One region of the Glutamicibacter mishrai genome, then DNA from elsewhere that is predicted to be linked to it. Evidence: riboswitches for the same ligand, from Rfam matches in the RefSeq annotation. Region 1 holds a riboswitch; each other region holds the start of a gene.
What was found. Region 1 has a riboswitch for thiamine pyrophosphate ahead of thiC (phosphomethylpyrimidine synthase ThiC). Riboswitches for the same ligand answer to the same signal wherever they lie in the genome.
Positions count from the first base shown of each region.

Region 2: it holds a riboswitch for thiamine pyrophosphate, as region 1 does, so the genes downstream of both, D3791_RS09800 (3-oxoacyl-ACP reductase) here and thiC (phosphomethylpyrimidine synthase ThiC) in region 1, are expected to answer to the same signal.
Region 3: it holds a riboswitch for thiamine pyrophosphate, as region 1 does, so the genes downstream of both, D3791_RS04000 (ECF transporter S component) here and thiC (phosphomethylpyrimidine synthase ThiC) in region 1, are expected to answer to the same signal.
Region 4: it holds a riboswitch for thiamine pyrophosphate, as region 1 does, so the genes downstream of both, thiM (hydroxyethylthiazole kinase) here and thiC (phosphomethylpyrimidine synthase ThiC) in region 1, are expected to answer to the same signal.

Region 1 covers NZ_CP032549.1:687,235-691,439, forward strand. The annotation lists gene D3791_RS03295 (GTP pyrophosphokinase) at 1-369, shown strand, start outside; tRNA gene D3791_RS03300 (tRNA-Met) at 492-565, opposite strand; tRNA gene D3791_RS03305 (tRNA-Thr) at 613-684, opposite strand; gene D3791_RS03310 (hypothetical protein) at 936-1,118, opposite strand; tRNA gene D3791_RS03315 (tRNA-Thr) at 1,206-1,277, shown strand; TPP riboswitch at 1,454-1,563, shown strand; gene thiC (phosphomethylpyrimidine synthase ThiC) at 1,559-3,301, shown strand; gene D3791_RS03325 (DEAD/DEAH box helicase) at 3,416-4,205, opposite strand, start outside.
Region 2 covers NZ_CP032549.1:2,070,889-2,075,093, reverse strand. The annotation lists gene D3791_RS09805 (LLM class flavin-dependent oxidoreductase) at 1-914, opposite strand, end outside; gene D3791_RS09800 (3-oxoacyl-ACP reductase) at 911-1,711, opposite strand; TPP riboswitch at 1,796-1,889, opposite strand; gene D3791_RS09795 (hypothetical protein) at 1,912-2,496, opposite strand; gene D3791_RS09790 (HNH endonuclease family protein) at 2,749-3,456, shown strand; gene D3791_RS09785 (hypothetical protein) at 3,595-3,807, shown strand; gene D3791_RS09780 (bifunctional metallophosphatase/5'-nucleotidase) at 3,982-4,205, shown strand, end outside.
Region 3 covers NZ_CP032549.1:839,389-843,593, reverse strand. The annotation lists gene D3791_RS04025 (Na+/H+ antiporter subunit D) at 1-664, shown strand, start outside; gene D3791_RS04020 (Na+/H+ antiporter subunit E) at 673-1,305, shown strand; gene D3791_RS04015 (MrpF/PhaF family protein) at 1,302-1,568, shown strand; gene mnhG (monovalent cation/H(+) antiporter subunit G) at 1,568-1,972, shown strand; gene D3791_RS04005 (DUF4235 domain-containing protein) at 2,040-2,291, opposite strand; TPP riboswitch at 2,365-2,488, shown strand; gene D3791_RS04000 (ECF transporter S component) at 2,553-3,173, shown strand; gene D3791_RS03995 (ATP-binding cassette domain-containing protein) at 3,170-4,205, shown strand, end outside.
Region 4 covers NZ_CP032549.1:1,825,019-1,829,223, reverse strand. The annotation lists gene D3791_RS08630 (aldehyde dehydrogenase family protein) at 1-54, opposite strand, end outside; gene D3791_RS08625 (hypothetical protein) at 96-1,664, shown strand; gene D3791_RS08620 (GntR family transcriptional regulator) at 1,661-2,026, shown strand; TPP riboswitch at 2,064-2,158, shown strand; gene thiM (hydroxyethylthiazole kinase) at 2,148-2,942, shown strand; gene thiE (thiamine phosphate synthase) at 2,935-3,576, shown strand; gene thiD (bifunctional hydroxymethylpyrimidine kinase/phosphomethylpyrimidine kinase) at 3,573-4,205, shown strand, end outside.

The DNA of each region.
Region 1 (4,205 bases):
CCCAGCGGATACAAGAGCGTGCACGCCATTGTTGAAATCCCCGTCTTCCTTTCCGACGGGCCGGTCAATGTCGTCGTCGAGCTGCAGATCCGAACGATCGCCCAGGATTTCTGGGCCAGCCTGGAGCACAAGATTTTCTACAAATACGACGGTGAAGTACCGGCGCATTTGGCTACAGAGCTCGCCGACGCCGCGGCTGTCGCTACGAAGCTTGATATGCAGATGCAGCGACTGCACACAGAAGTTCATGGCCATGATGCCAACGATGAAAAATCCGAGGGCCAAGAAGTGGATTCAGACGTAATCCAAGGTCTGTTAATGCTCGCCAAAGAAGCCTCGACGAGCAAGGACCAGGGCGAGACAGAGTAGCCCACGTTAAACGATGAAATGCCTCCGACTGCAAATTTGATGCACTCGGAGGCATTTCATTTTCCAGAAATTCCGGGGACGAGAAAGCCCCGGAATCCAACAGGATTCCGGGGCTAAATCTGTAGCGGCGCCGGGACTCGATCCCGGGACCTCACGATTATGAGTCGTGCGCTCTAACCAGCTGAGCTACGCCGCCACAAGTGAGAAGCAATCCAGTAGAAGCCAAGAAGGCTTCTCACTCAGAGCCCCCTGCCGGAATCGATCCGGCGACCTCGTTCTTACCAAGAACGCGCTCTACCACTGAGCTAAGGGGGCAACGAGTAAATACTCTACACGGATTCTCGCGCAAACAAAAATCGGCATCTTGCCGTCGAACGACGGCTTGAATCTCGAATAACTACTAGTCAGGTACACCTCTCCTCAATCCCACGGTTCGCGCGGGACGATCCTTGGCACAAAAGTGCTTTGGTGACGATGCTCACTGAGCAGAATTTGGTGGTCAAACCCCAAATAATGGCCACCTGGATCTGCCGCCCATTCCCCAAGCGAATCGATGCCTGAAACCTCTAGTTCCCATGCGAGGTGGTGCCACTTAACAGGGCAGCAAGATAAATCCAATGCACTTGGCCAATAGATCTCTTGTCACCGTTTTCCGCCACCGGCTGATCGGAAATCGAGCGCCGAAAGTCGGCAATTTTTCCAACCATCATGAACGCCTGGATGATGCTTGGAATATAGCCATCATTCATGGCTTGAGTAGGAGTCTTGTGACCTCAGCTACAAATTCGTTCAGGATTTTGCAAACGCCAAAAACCTGTGTAGAGTATTTACTCGTTGCCCCCTTAGCTCAGTGGTAGAGCGCGTTCTTGGTAAGAACGAGGTCGCCGGATCGATTCCGGCAGGGGGCTCGAAATAAGAGAGACAATCTGAATCCAGATTGTCTCTCTTTTCGTTTTCCACGGACTTTATTCCTGGCCCGAATCCGACCAATTTTTCTTCGTTCCTTTCCCGGTTCCCTTCATCGCTCCGCTGTCACGATGTTGACCCTGGTTGTCGCCACCAGAAATTTTCATGCTAGTGTCATCTCCGACCACACGGGAGCCCCATGGCAGGGGCTGAGATCGGACTGCAGCCGTCCGCGACCGTTGAACCTGTCCGGGTAATGCCGGCGAAGGAAGTGAGTTTCTCAATGGAACAATTTGAACAGCATTCCGCCCACTCTCTCGCGTTCCGCGAATTTGATGGGATTTCCGTTCCGGTTACGCAAATCAGTCTTGCGGACTCCCCCAATGGCCAGCCCAACGAGCCACTACATGTGTACCGCACCAGTGGCCCGGGAAGCGAAGCCACACAGGGGCTCAAGCCATTTCGAGAATCCTGGATTCTTGAACGTGGTGACGTCCAACGGTACTCGGGGCGTGAACGGAATCTGCATGATGATGGCCGTTCAGCGGTCCGCCGCGGCACGGCAAGCGAAGAATGGGCTGGACGCTCCGCTCCTCCGCTCAAGGCCTCTGACGGGGCAAGCGTGACGCAAATGCACTACGCCCGTGCCGGGATCATCACCCCGGAAATGCGATACGTTGCCTTGCGTGAGGAATGCGATGTAGAGCTGGTGCGCAGCGAGCTCGCCTCAGGACGAGCGATCATCCCAGCCAATATCAATCACCCAGAATCAGAACCGATGATCATCGGCAAAGCGTTCCTGGTGAAAATCAATGCGAACATCGGCAACTCCGCGGTGACTAGCTCTATTGCAGAAGAAGTTTCCAAATTGCAGTGGGCCACCAAATGGGGCGCTGACACGGTTATGGATCTATCCACTGGAGATGACATCCACACCACCCGCGAATGGATCATCAGGAATTCACCAGTGCCCATCGGCACCGTGCCGATTTACCAGGCTCTCGAAAAGGTCAATGGCGAAGCGAACGCATTGACCTGGGAGATTTTCCGCGACACCGTCATCGAGCAGTGCGAGCAAGGCGTGGATTACATGACCATCCATGCCGGCGTGTTGTTGCGCTACGTCCCACTGACCGCGAACAGGGTCACCGGAATCGTCTCGCGCGGCGGGTCCATCATGGCTGGATGGTGCCTGGCCCATCATCAAGAAAACTTCCTCTACACCCACTTTGATGAGCTGTGCGAGATCTTCGCCCAGTACGATGTCGCCTTCTCCTTGGGTGACGGGTTGCGGCCAGGATCCATCGCCGATGCGAATGACGCCGCCCAATTCGCAGAGCTGGATACCTTGGCCGAATTGACCAAGCGTGCTTGGGAGTACGACGTGCAGGTCATGGTGGAGGGTCCTGGGCATATTCCGTTCCACATGGTCCGAGAGAATGTGGAGCGCCAGCAGGAGCTGTGCGATGGGGCTCCGTTTTATACGCTCGGTCCCCTGGTTACCGATGTAGCCCCTGGTTATGACCACATCACCAGCGCCATCGGGGCCACGGAAATCGCCCGCTACGGCACCGCGATGCTCTGCTATGTCACGCCCAAGGAGCATCTGGGATTGCCTAACCGCGATGATGTGAAGACCGGTGTCATCACGTACAAGATCGCCGCCCACGCCGCAGACCTGGCCAAGGGCCATCCGGGGGCCACCGCACGAGATGATGCGTTGAGCAAGGCGCGTTTCGAGTTCCGCTGGAATGACCAATTCGCGTTGAGCCTGGATCCGGTGACCGCGCAGGAATTCCATGATGAGACCTTGCCGGCGGAACCTGCCAAGACTGCGCACTTCTGTTCCATGTGCGGCCCGAAGTTCTGTTCCATGCGGATATCGCAGGACATCCGTGACGAGTACGGCTCCGCTCAAGAACAGGCCGCAGTGGCGGGAATGGCTGCGAAGAGCAAGGAATTCATCAACAGCGGAGGAACGGTGTATCTCGGCGACCAGATCCCGGTAGGCAATACCACCTCGTAGATCTGGTTCAGCCGCGCTGCCTGCGGTTTAAACGGGCAACGCCCCTGGCCAAGCCTTTCGGCTTGATCCAGGGGCGTTGTGCTGTGCTATCTAGCGAGCTGCAGAAGCGCTGGCTTAGTAGTCGCGACGTCCACCGCTGCGACCCGAATCGCTGAAGCGATCCTTGCCACCGCGACCACCGAAGCGCTTCTCGCCGCCACCACGGCGGTCGTTGAAGCCACCGCCACGACCACCGCGGAATCCACCACGGTCCCCGCCGCGTCCACCGCGGAATCCACCACGGTCGCCTTCGTCATCGCCACGTGGCTTACGACCGGAGTCAAGCTCCATGCTGATCAGCTCGCCGCCGATGCGGGTCTTGGACAGTGCACGCCACTGGTCCTTGCTCAGCTCTGCTGGCAACTCAACCAAGGTGTGGTCCGAACGGATTTCAATGCCGCCGATTTCCGAGGAGTTGAAGCCGCCTTCGTTAGCCAAAGCGCCAACGATCGAGCCTGGCTGCACGCGGTTGCGGCGGCCGATGGCCAGACGGTACATGGCGTTGCCTGCAGCAGCAGTCTTGCGGGCACGAGGACCGCGATCTCCACGGTCGCCGCGGTCTCCGCGCTCTGGGCGGTCGCGATCCATGCGGGCCTTCTTCGAAGGGGAAACCACTGGTTCGGTCATCAGCAATGGACGGCCACCCTGAGCCATCAGAGCCAAAGCAGCTGCGATTTCCAGCTGATCCAGGTCTTCGTGGTCAGCGGCGAACTTCTCGACGATTTCACGGAAGGTGGTCAGGTCCTGGCCGCTGATGGTCTGATCGATGCGATCGGTGAACTTCTGGATACGGCGGTTGTTGACCGAATCCAGCGAAGGCAGCTGCATCTGGGTCACCGGCTGGCGGGTAGCCTTTTCGATGGCA
Region 2 (4,205 bases), 1.4 Mb from region 1:
AATACGCCCAGTTGGCGCAGCGCATCCTCGGTGGGCAGCAACTCATTGAGCGCGCGTTGTTTGGCTTGGGCTTCTTCCAGCGTGCGCCCCACGTAGGTAACCAATCCCGGCATAATCAGGGCTCGGTTCTCCGTTCCTCGCTGCTCCTTGGTGCGTCGCGAAATATCGCGGGCGAATTCGCCCGCCATGCCGCGGTCTGCCGCGACCGAGTAGATCGCTTCGGCATGGGCGGCGGCTAGTTCACGTCCGGCGGGCGAGGATCCCGCTTGGAAGAGGACCGGTTCACCATATGGGGAGTTGGGCATATTCAACGGGCCCCGCACGGCAAAGTGCTCCCCTTCGTGATTGATTTCCTGGAGCAGGGATGCATCGGTGAAGTTCCCCGCCCGATCAATCCGGACTGCTTGCTGAGGGTAGGAACCCCAGAGATTGTGCAGAACATCAATGAATTCACCGGCCCTGGCATATCGTTGCGCGTGCGCGGGCAGTTCGCGTAGCGAATGGTTCTGCGCCTCGGTGTCCCACATGCTGGTCACCACGTTGATGCCGGCACGCCCCTGCGAGAGATGCTGCAAGCTGCCTAGCATGCGAGCAGCATGGAACGGCGAGTAGAAGCTGGCAGAGATGGTGCACACCAGTCCGATGTTCGTGGTGCATTGGCTGATGGCGGATAGCAGTGTCACCGGTTCGAAGAACCAGGTGGGGCCAGCCTGCGCGGCACTGGTTGACACCGCTTGCCCATCGGCGAAGAACACCGCGTCGAGCAGTCCCTTTTCGGCCAGTTGCGCCAGCTTGATGTAGTACTGCGTTTCCGAAAGCTGCTCGGCGGCCGAGTCCTCGGCGCGCCAGGCTGCTTGGTGATGGCCGGCGCCATAAAGGAACAAGTTCAGGTGTACTTGTTTCTTCTGGCTCATCCTTTCACCAGCCCGCCGTCAACGATGAGGTTCTGGCCGGTCACCCCGCGGGAAAGCGGCGAGGCGAAGAACAGCACGGCATCAGCCAGTTCTCCAGGCGAGGTGACCCGCCGCAATGGTGTTCCCGCGGCGATCAGGTCAAATACTGCTTCGGGCGTCGCTGCGGAGGCGTCCGTGGTGCGCAAAAGTCCGCCGGAAACCATGTTGACGTTGATCCCTTCGGGGCCCAGGTCATCGGCGAAGGTACGGGTCAAGGACAAGAGGGCCGCCTTGGTGGCGGTGTAGTCATGGTACGGAACCACGGGGTGCTGGAACAGATTGGTGCCGATGTTGATGATGCGTCCAAAGCCGGCTTCACGCATCCCCGGAAGTACTGCTTGGATGGCTGCCACGGGAGCTAGCACCGAACCGGCAAACTGGGCGCTCAGTTCTGCTGCTGAGATCGCTTCCGCAGTCGAACGCGCGTCGCCGTTGAAGGAGAAATCCACCAATGCATTGTTCACCAGGGTCGTGACCGGTCGCCCGAAGCGGTCTTTGGCTTGAGCAGCCATCGCTTTGAGCTGGTCCTGGTCCCGGACGTCGGCTTGGATGGCAACTGCGGTGTCCGGGTAGAGCGCGACGAGATCTTCAGCGGCCTGAGCCGAAGAGCGGTAATTGATCGCGACTTTCGCGCCCGCTGCCAGGAAGGCCCGGCTGATGGCCGCACCGAGTCCTCGCGCCCCGCCGGTGACCAGAATGATCTGCTCTTCGAGTGGAAGGGCAGCCGGGTGCGCTGATGTGTGGGTATCCGTGCTCATGGTGCTTGAACTCCTTGACGGCGTCTTGGGCGAACGGAACCTGGCCAAGGACGCGAATGGTTCAACCCTTCAGAGTGCACGCAAACGCCGAATCTAGGACATTCCCTTCGCCAGTACTAACTGGATCAGGTTCAACGGGTGTTTTCTCAGCCGCCGTGCGGCACCCCGTGTCACTGCTCAATTAGTAGCACATGCACGGCTTAGCTGTAGAACATTACTTCATGGATCCCGCGCGTATCGGCACTCGGTTCCTGGACAATCCAGATCTCCCCGCCATCTGGAACAGTGAATTCCATGCTCAATTTGTTGGCGGGGATCCCGCAACGCAATGAGTCCTCGGCGATCACCGCGTCATCTTTGACAGCCTTGATGCGCACGAATCCGACTCCTTGGCAGGCGAACTGGAGCAGATTCTTCTGCCCTGCCACCGTAGGGGCGATCATGTGATCTGGCCGAATTTCACCTGCATCATCCAGTTGGTAGGTGTTCATCGTTCCCGCCCCGGTGCTGAAGCCGTTCTCCTCGAAAAACTCGGCGCCCGGGTCTTCCAATGAGCCAAGCAGCCAGGTTTCTCCCCTGCTGGCCGCGGCAAAGGCGATCATCGGCGGGTACAAACCGGCAATGTCATCTATGGGTTCATGAGTTTCCTCGGTGATTTCTTCCACGAGGACGCCCGAGGACAGGTCTTCGGCAGATTCTTCGGGAAGCTTCAATTGCGAGACCGGAGTGGTGCAAGAGCAAAGCCCGAGAAGCAGAGCCAGGGCCAACGGGGCAGTCCGCTTCATGAGCGCTCCAATGCAGAGGTGAATGAGTTATTTCAATCGACCTTATGTTAGGAATCTGACTTAAACAATGCATGTCAAGGCAAGGAATAACAATCGTTATGAAATCTTGAAATATCACTTCCTGACGGTTCACACGCATCTCACACCAAAACACGGCGCCATCACAACTAAATGGTCCGGCCTGCTCCATATAGTTCATTAAGGGCTTATACCCGTTGCCAGCTTTCATTTCCCTAGGAGTCGTACCACCGCATGCGCCTGCTGCGTCGCACCATTTCATTTGCACTCATCGCCTCATCCCTTGCCCTCACGGGATGCTCAACCCTCGATTCCATCGAGCAGTACCGCGTTCCCGACGCGCAGGCCGACACCACCCATGACGGCGCAGCGCAACGCGCAAGCTACACCGACTCGCTTGAGCTGCTCGCGAAAATCGACGTCAAGGGCCGCGCACCGAAGACCGGCTATGAACGCGAAAAATTCAGCAAGGGCTGGAAAGACCCGGACCACAATGGCTGCGATGCGCGCAATGACATCCTGGCGCGCGACCTGGAAGACGTGAAGTACAAATCCGCCTCCAGGCCCTGCGTGGTACTCAGCGGAACCTTTCACGATCCCTACACGAACACCACCATTAACTTCGTTCGAGGCCAGAGCACCAGCACCGCGGTCCAGATTGACCACGTCGTCGCCCTGTCGGATGCATGGCAAAAAGGAGCGCAGCACTGGGACAAAGAAGCCCGGTTCGAGTTCGCCAATGACCCGCTGAACCTCATGGCCTCGGACGGCCCGACCAACGCGGCCAAGGGTGACAAGGACGCCGCTTCATGGCTGCCGCCCAACAAGCGCTTCCGTTGCGAATATGTCTCCCGCCAGACTCAGGTCAAAGCTAAGTACGGGGCTTGGATGACCAAGGGTGAGCACGATGCCATCGAGCGAATCCTGAAAAACTGCGTGTAGCCAGCCTAAAGTCGCAGCAAAAGATCCCCCTTAAGGCCTATCGTCAAATTGATGGATTTGTGGCACTATGGATATTAGTCAAGCCAATAGCCATTATGTTCAGTGACTGTTGGCAAAATTCTCAGCTGCAAAGGCCACATGATGAAGACACGGTTGTCGGGAGCTCTCCTGTTGCTTACCAGCGTGTGCCTCTTCGGGTTTGCCCTGAACACAGCTCATCGGGATACCGCCATGGCCTGCTGGGTGCTGTCCACGATTTTCTTCATTGCCGCAGCCATGCTCATGCTCGGAGCCATCGTTGGCGCCTCATCGGTCACCGCCGCCAAAACACGCAAGAACCGACAGCTCTAGCCTCCTGGCGATTTTTCGAAGCAACGCATCAACTACAGGCTGATGCGTTGCTTCGACTATTTAACCGCTAGTTCTCGTTGCCCTGAAACAGCAATTTAACCCGCAGGCATCGACAGGTTCACCTAGATGCGATAGACATAAGTCTTGTCACACTCGTCACTTTTAGGAGTATCCATGTCTGCATTCAGGCAGATGAGAAAACTCAGTCTCGCCTCCCTGGCTACCCTCTCGCTGGTAGCCACCGGAACCGCCATGGCCCAGGCAACGCCCACCGAGGAATCAACCAACAGCGCCTCCCCTGCAGCAGCAGATCCGGTGACCCTGGATCTGGTTGGCATCAACGACTTCCACGGCAGGATTGCCGCCGACAGGGATTCCGCCGGCGCAGCAGTCCTCGC
Region 3 (4,205 bases), 150 kb from region 1:
GATCTTCGGTGTGGCCGTCGGGGGACCGCTGGCCATCGCCGCGACCATCTACTACGTCGGGCACCACATCATCGTGCAGACCTCGCTGTTCATGGTGGCCGGATTGATCGAACGCCGTGCCGGAAGCTCGAATGTCACCAAGCTCGGCTCGCTGGCCAAGCTTTCCCCGGCCCTGTCGCTGCTCTTCTTCATCCCTGCGATCAACCTCGGCGGCATCCCCCCGTTCTCCGGATTCCTCGGCAAGTTCGGCTTGCTCCATGCCGCAGTGCAGGATGCCGACCCGCTGACCTGGGCTGTGGTGGGCGCCGGATTGCTAACCAGCCTGCTGACCCTGCTGGCGATCATCCGCGTGTGGGCCCGCATCTTCTGGCGTCGGGCCGCTGATGCCGAGGTGCCCAACCAGGAACTGGTGGACGAAGCGGCTGCGGTCGCGGCCGAAACCGTTGCCGGAGGGGCGCAGAACCCTTCCCTAGGCATGAAGCTCGCGAAGGAATTGGAAGCGAAGTCCTTGCCGTGGGGCATGCGCTACGCCACCGGATCGCTGGTTGCCGCAGGCATTGCGCTGACCATTTTTGCCGGGCCGATCTTCGAGTTCTGTGAACGAGTCGCCGCGGAGCTGATCGCCCGTGAAGCCTACATCACCGCGATCTTGCCACTTGGATAGGAGGGACGATGCCGACTAAGAATTTGAAACCTCGCGACCAGCGTATTGATGACGCGCTGGATACCTCTGGCGTGCGCCACCGGGCGACACTCAAGCAGGAATGGCCGCTGCTGGCCCTGCTGCTTTTTGTGTGGTGCGCTCTGTGGCAGGACTTCTCGCCGGCGAACCTGATCTTCGGCGCGATCATCTCGCTGCTGATCGTCACGCTCTTCCCGCTGCCTCCGGTGGTGCTCTCGGGACGCATGAACGCCTGGTACTGCCTGCAGCTGTTCTTCTGGTTTGTCGGCCAGGTGTTCGTGGCCAGCTTCGAAGTGGCCAAGCTGGCGGTCTTCCGCGGGAAAAAGACTCGCAGCGGCGTGATCGCGGTTCCGTTGCGTACCGACTCGGACCTGATCGTGACCACGGTCGGCCATGTGCTGACCTTGATCCCGGGGTCCTTCGTCATTGACGTGGATCGCAGCTCCTCCACCTTGTACCTGCACTACATCAACATCGAATCCCAGCAGGATATGGACCGCGCTCGCGAAGCGGTGCGGGATATCGAACGCCGGATGATCATGGCGATCGGCAGCCGCGATGAATTCGACGCGATCAAGCACGAATGCGGACCCAACCTGATGCGAATGAGGGGCAAGAAATGATGGAAATCGTGATGTGGATCTGCGGCATCATGCTCGGCCTGGCCACCCTTGCCTGTGTCATCCGCGTAGCCAAGGGCCCCTCGATCCTGGATCGCGTGCTGGCCCTGGACGTGATGCTGCTGATCATCTCTGTGGCCCTGTGCCTTGAGATGGTCTACAACCGGCACACGGACTACCTGCTGTTCGTCATCGCCGCCTGCACCCTGGGCTTCATCGGCTCGGTCACCGTCTCGCGCTACGTTTCCGATCAGAGGAATGCCTGATGGAGATGTTCTTGGATATCCTCGTCGCGGTGCTGCTGATCCTGGGCTGCCTGATGTCGCTGATCGCCGGGATCGGCCTGCTCACCTTCCCCGATATGCTCACCCGCATGCACGCGGCCACAAAGCCGCAGGTCCTCGGATTCCTGCTGATCTTCGCCGGGCTCGCGATCCACCTGCGCAGCTGGGCTGTGGTGCCGCTGCTTCTCCTGGCTTGGGGCATGCAGCTGTTGACCGCTCCGGTATCGGCCCACATGATCGGCCGTTCGGGCTACCGCACGAAGCACGCGGCCAAGGACTCGCTCTACGCCGATGAGCTCAAGCAGATCGTCGACAAGGTCAGCGGCACTCCGGCCACCGGCGCCACCGACGTCTCGTCGAAGCAAGCGGAGAAAACCGAAGACTAGAAAGCACAAGTCTAGAAAGCACAAAGGCGGCGTCCCACCCATGGTGGGACGCCGCCTTTGACGAGTACTACTTGCTGAAACGCGCGACGACCTTGTTGGTGCCACGGTCTGCCAGCACCTGGATGGTGGCGGCCACAATGGATGAGAAGATCGCAAATCCGAGAGCCTGGCGCAACGAGGCCTCAGCCGCTTCTTCGCTGCCCTTGCGGGGAGCCTTGTTTCCGGTAAAACCCTTCCACAGCTGATCAACCAGCTTGCTGCCGACAAAACCGGCGCCGATGGAAATACCCGTGGTGGCAAGTTTCTGCACTGTATTCATTTTGCCCTCGCTTCAACGTCGTGACTTATCGTTCCTCTGCCCAGCATACCTGCGGTATGGTAGGTGGGCAGTAATTTTCCGACAGGGGAGCGTCAGACTTCGAAACTGGAGTCGCAAGACGCTGAGAGTGCGATAGATCGCAGACCCTCGAACCTGCTCCGGCTAGTACCGGCGAAGGAAGTCGAGCATCTCGGATGCGGACGTGGGCGCAGTGCGCCTTCAGCCCGTACATCTCCCCTCCTTGATACAGGAGGACCATCAATGAATCAAGCAGCAGCAAAGCAACGCAACGGCTGGCGCGTCGTCGACATCGTCACCGCATCGGTGATCGCCGTTGCCTCCGGCGTCATCTTCTGGGCCTGGAGTGCAGGCTACGGGCTGTTCTCCCTGGCGTTCGCAGCATTCCCGCCAGCAGCCGCACTGCTGACCGGTGTCTGGCTGTTCCCTGCAGTGCTCGGCGCGCTGATCATCCGCAAGCCCGGTGCCGCGTTGTACTGCGAACTGCTGGCCGCGGTCATCGAAGCGCTGCTCGGATCGCACTACGGGCTCACCGTGCTGATCTCCGGACTGGTCCAGGGCCTGGGCGCGGAGCTGGTCTTCGCGGCGTTCCGCTACCGCAAGTGGAACCTGGGTGTTGCACTGCTCGCTGGCCTGTTCTCCGGATTGTTCGCCGGTGTGTCCGAGGCCTACATCTTGGCGTACTACGTTGAATACACCCCGGCGCTGAAGCTCTTCCATGTGGTTGCCACCGGCGTCTCCGGCCTGGTTGTTGCCGGCCTGCTCTCATGGCTGGCCACTCGCGGCCTGGCGAAGACCGGCGCACTGAGCGCCCTGGCCAGCCGCCGTGCTCACCTGGAAACCGGAAAACTGGCCGCAAAATGAGTTCGGTGGCCAATACCGGTGCCACCGCTGACACCCGCCGGGGCACCGAGATCATTGCCCGAAGTTTCGGCTGGCACCACGCCGAACGCGAGAAGCCAGCCATCGCTTCTCTGGATCTGGACATCCCCGCGGGCCAGAAAGTCCTGCTGGTCGGCCCCTCGGGGGCCGGCAAATCGACCTTGCTGCATGCCCTGGCAGGCTTGCTGGAAGCCGATGACTCCGAGCAGTCCACCGGACTGCTGCTGATCGACGGGTCCGATGCCTTCGCCCGGGAGCATCCGGTCGGCCTGATGCAGCAGGATCCGGAAACCCAGGTGGTGCAAAGCCGGGTGGCCGACGATGTGGCCTTCGGTGCCGAGAACCTGGCGGTGGATCCGGTGATCATCCGCCAGCGCATTCCCGAAGCGCTCGACGCGGTCGGCTTGGGCATGCTGCCCTTGGATCATCGCACGCAGGAGCTTTCCGGCGGGCAGAAGCAGCGCCTGGCCCTTGCCGGGATCCTGGCCATGCAGCCGGGATTGATGCTGCTGGATGAACCCACCGCCAACGTCGACCCCGAGGGCATCGGGCCCTTGCGCGACGCGGTGTTGAACGCGGCCGAGGTCTCTGGCGCGACGCTGCTGGTGGTTGAACACCGGCTGGATGCCTGGGCCAGGCATATGGACCGGGTCATCGTGCTGGAACCAGGCGGAGGCGTGGCCCACGACCTGGATCCGCAGCGCCTGATCGATGATGAAGAACTGCGCGCTGAATTGTCGGCGGCCGGATTATGGGTGCCGAATTATCTGCCGCAGGTGCCAACCGCTGCTATCGCACCGGGCGAGCTGCTGTTGGAAGCAGACCAGCTGGTCAGCGCCCGCACCGACGACGCGCCGCGGACCCAAGCCGTGGACCTGTCGGTGCGTGCTGGCACCGCCACGGTGATCCGGGGAGAGAACGGTGCCGGAAAATCAACCCTGGCCCTGACCTTGGGCGGGCTGCTTCAACCGGCAGCAGGCCAGTTGCAGGCCGTCGAGGCACTGGCCAATGGGC
Region 4 (4,205 bases), 1.1 Mb from region 1:
CGGCTCGGGCAATGGAGTGGAGGTAAACAGACCCATGTTTTGAGCGTACGCCACCGAGCGGAATTTCTATTGAATAATTCGCCGAAGGATTCATTATGTATCAACCATTTGATACATTAACGGGTATGGAAGAGATTTCTGCGAGCGCCTTGTCGATGGCCGTGGTTGCCACAATCATCTACCTGTGGCTCCGTTCCGTCGCCCATCGCCGTGGCACTCAAGCGCTCCGACGGGCACAATCGCATTCGTTCTGGTGCGCGCTCATCGCATTCTTCCTATCCACATCTTGGGATCTTGCCCAATTCTGGTCGGTCCCCGCGCAATCGCAGTCAATGCTCACCCTGGTATTCATCGCGTTGAACGCCGGTGGGTGGCTGGCTGCGGTTTACATCATTGGGCTCTTTACCTGGCCAAAAGAACTGCAAACGGTGCGCGTGGCCTCATTGGAACCGCGGAGTTTGACGACCCCTTTCCCGCGGATGCTCGGCGCCCTTGTTGGCATCTTGGCGATCGCCGCGTCCTGCCTGATATGGCCTGTCTCGAAGGTCGCTGCCTATGTCTCTGAAAGCGACCGGGAAGGAGTACCCGCGCAGGATTATTCAAATTTCTCTGAAGTCCGCTGGGATGGCCTCGATAGGTGGCGCCCGGGCACCGAGGTCGCACCGTTATTTGCACTGTGCATCGCAGGCGTTCTGCTAGCGACTGCCCTCATCGCGTTCATCATTCTCAAACGCAGGCCACTGGCTGGAATCTCAGTTGACCACAACCAGCAGTTGCGCGCTGTCTGGCTCAACAGGCTGCTGCGGAACTGTGGCTGGGTGCTGATCAACATCGTTGGTTCAGAAATTTCCTACGCAAACCCGATCCTGGGTACCGGCTGGAACACCGTGTCCACATTCGGCTTCATCACTCTGGGTTTCGTGTTGTTCGTCTGGGCCCCGAAGTTCGCAGTGGCCAACGTTGGAAGGAACGCAAAAGCCAGTGCATCTAGCCGGATGCGCGACCACAGCAACGCTGTATCGTACGTCCTCAACTCGTTGATGGTGCTCGCCGCCTACGCGATTTGGATTGCCTGCAGTTACCGTTTCGAGCATTTATCCGAAGCCTTTGGCCCGGCCAGAGCGCAAGCCGCCAGCAATACGCTGATGCTTGCCTTGTCCGGAGCCGCAGTGGCCATATACCTGGTGCTCTCGGCTGGTTTCGCGTTCTATGCGCATCTGCGCGCAAAGCTGGGGACGCCAAGGGAGCCCATCAGCGAAAACCTGCCTGTCTGGGTTTACTCGTTGGCGGCACTGTTCATCGCCAGTGGAATCTTCATGCTGTACACGCCGCAGACTTTGACTCCCGGCGCAGAACTGGCAGTTAGCCCATGGGTCAGCACCGGGATCGTCCTCGGCTTGCTGCTCATTGCAGCCGGATATATCTGGTGGACGCGGCATTGCTCCGTTCCATGGCAAGTCACCGGCGAGCAGGAGATCTGGTACCGGCAAGTCTTGGAGTTCCGGGCCCTACGCATTCTCTGCAGTGCATTATTCCTCTTGCCCGGTGTGGCCTCGTTTGATGAGCCAATGGTCATAGCCATTGGCGTTGGGCTCTTCTGCATCCCTTCCTTGCTCGTGGTCAAACGCCCGAATGCCCGGCTCTTGACGAATGTTTCGGCATGAGCACGCAGATCAGTGTGGACCTCGAGGCGGCCACTGCACCCTACGAACAGATCCGTTCGCAGATCGCCTCGCTTATCAACCTCGGCGAATTGACGGCCGGGAGCAAGCTGCCCACCGTGCGCGCGCTGGCGACGGATCTGGGAGTGGCAGCCGGAACGGTGGCCCGCGCCTACAAGGAATTGGAAGCCGAGGGCCTGATTTCTTCGAGGCGCCGTGCCGGCACGGTAGTGAACGCGCGCCCCGAACCCGTAGACGCACATGAAGATCTGGTGGCAGCCGTCGACCACCTCTGGGAGTTGGCTGCCGCGCAACAGGTGGATGCAGCGACGCTGAAGGCCCTGGTGGCGCGGCGTGAACGGTAAGGATTTGTTCTAGGCAACCCTTCTGCGTACTCTCTAAATCAGTGACACGGGGTGTCGGAGAAGCCGACTGAGATGAAACCCGTCGAACCTGATCTAGTTCACGCTAGCGGAGGGATGTCGCATGACTCTGCCTACCGTTGCCCAAAAATACCGGCAACGCTCCCCCTTGGTTTTTTGCCTGACCAATACTGTCGTCACCAACTTCACCGCCAATGTCTTATTGGCTTCGGGTGCTTCACCGGCCATGACCAACTTGCCCGGCGAGGCCGGCGGGTTTGCGGCCCTGGCCTCGGCGGTACTGGTGAATCTCGGTACTCCCAGCACTGAGCAAATGGTTGCCATGGAGGAAGCGGTGGCTTCGGCGAGCGCCGCCGGAACCCCGTGGGTATTGGATCCGGTAGCCGTGGGCGCTCTGTCCGTGCGCACCGACTTCGCACGCCGTATTGTGCAGCAGCGCCCCACCTTGATCCGCGGCAACGCTTCGGAAATCCTGGCCCTGGCCGGCAAGGACTCCAGCGGCCGCGGCGTTGACTCGGCCGATACCGTCCAAGCAGCGCTGGATGCCGGACGCGAACTGGCCAGCAAGCATGGGAGCGTCGTGGCCATTTCCGGTGAAGCCGACGCCATCATTGACGCAAATCGCACCGTGCTGGTGCACACCAACGGCTTAGGACTGACCAGGGTCACCGGTGGCGGGTGCGCGCTAGGCGCGTTTAGCGCCGGCATGATCGCGGTACACGAGGACCCTTTTGAAGCGGCCATCGCCGCCCACGGCTTCTATGGCCTCGCGGCAGAAAAGGCGCTGGCCGCCAGCAACGGCCCGGGCAGCTTCGCTGTCGCCTTCCTTGACGCCCTGGCCGCCACCGAACCTGAAGAACTGCAGAATTTGAAGTACGAGGAACTGAACCATGGATAATATCGGCGCATATCTGGTAGCCAATACCGCCAGCTGCACTCCACGCACCACCTTGGAAGTCATTGAAGGCGCGGTGGCTGGTGGCATCGAGTGGATCCAGCTGCGGGCCAAGGATGAAACCGCCAGGGAATTCTTCGAGCTGTCATGTGCAGCGGCCCGGCTTACCGAGGGCAAGGCGAAGCTGCTGATCAATGACCGGATCGACGTGTTCCTGGCTGCCCGCGCGGCGGGGGCGGCAGTCAACGGCATCCATATCGGGCAGAAGGACATTCCGGTGCGTCTGGCACGCCAGATCATCGGCGAAGGCATCATCGGCCTGAGCGCTTCCACCGATGAGCAGCTGGCGCAGGCCAATCTTGATGCCGAGGCCATCGACTACCTTGGCGTCGGCGCAGTGCGTGCCACCCCGACCAAAAAGGACCACCCCACCCCGTTGGGCCTGGATGGTTTTGCGCGTGCCGCCTCGCTCACCGAGCTGCCCTGTGTCGCCATTGGCGCGATTACCGCTGAAGACGCCGGCGCCATCCGCGCCGGTGGAGGTTCGGGCCTGGCGGTAGTCCGGGCCATCTGCAATGCCGAGAACCCGCAAGAAGCCAGCGAACAGCTGGTCGCTGCCTGGGTGGCGGTCCAGTGAAAAACATTCTCTCGATCGCCGGCTCTGATCCCTCGGGCGGTGCCGGAATCCAGGCGGATCTCAAAGCCATCGCCGCCAACGGCGGATACGGCATGTGCGTAATCACCGCGCTGACCGCGCAGAACACCCAAGGGGTGAGCGCGGTGCAGGCCATCGGCGGCGAGTTTGTGCTCGCCCAGTTGGAGGCCATCAGCGCCGACGTGCAGATCGATGCGATCAAGATCGGGATGCTGGCCAACGCCGAGGTGATTCGCGCGGTCAACGGATGGCTCGATACCGTCGATGCCCCCGTGGTCCTGGACCCGGTCATGGTCGCCACCAGCGGAGACCGGCTCCTGGAGGACGAGGCGGTGCTCGATTCGCTGTTGGACCGCGCCTCGGTGATCACCCCGAATCTGCTGGAGCTAGCCAGCCTGCTGCGTGAACCGGCAGCAGCCAGCTGGCCGCAGGCGCTGGAGCAGGCTCAATGCCTGGCCGCGAAGCATGGTTCGCTGGTCCTGGCCAAGGGCGGGCACCTGGCCGGTGAACTCTGCCCCGACGCCCTGGTCTCGGGCGAAGGCGTGCTGGCCGAGTTCAGCAACCCGCGCCTCGATACCAAAAACACCCATGGCACCGGTTGCACCCTCTCA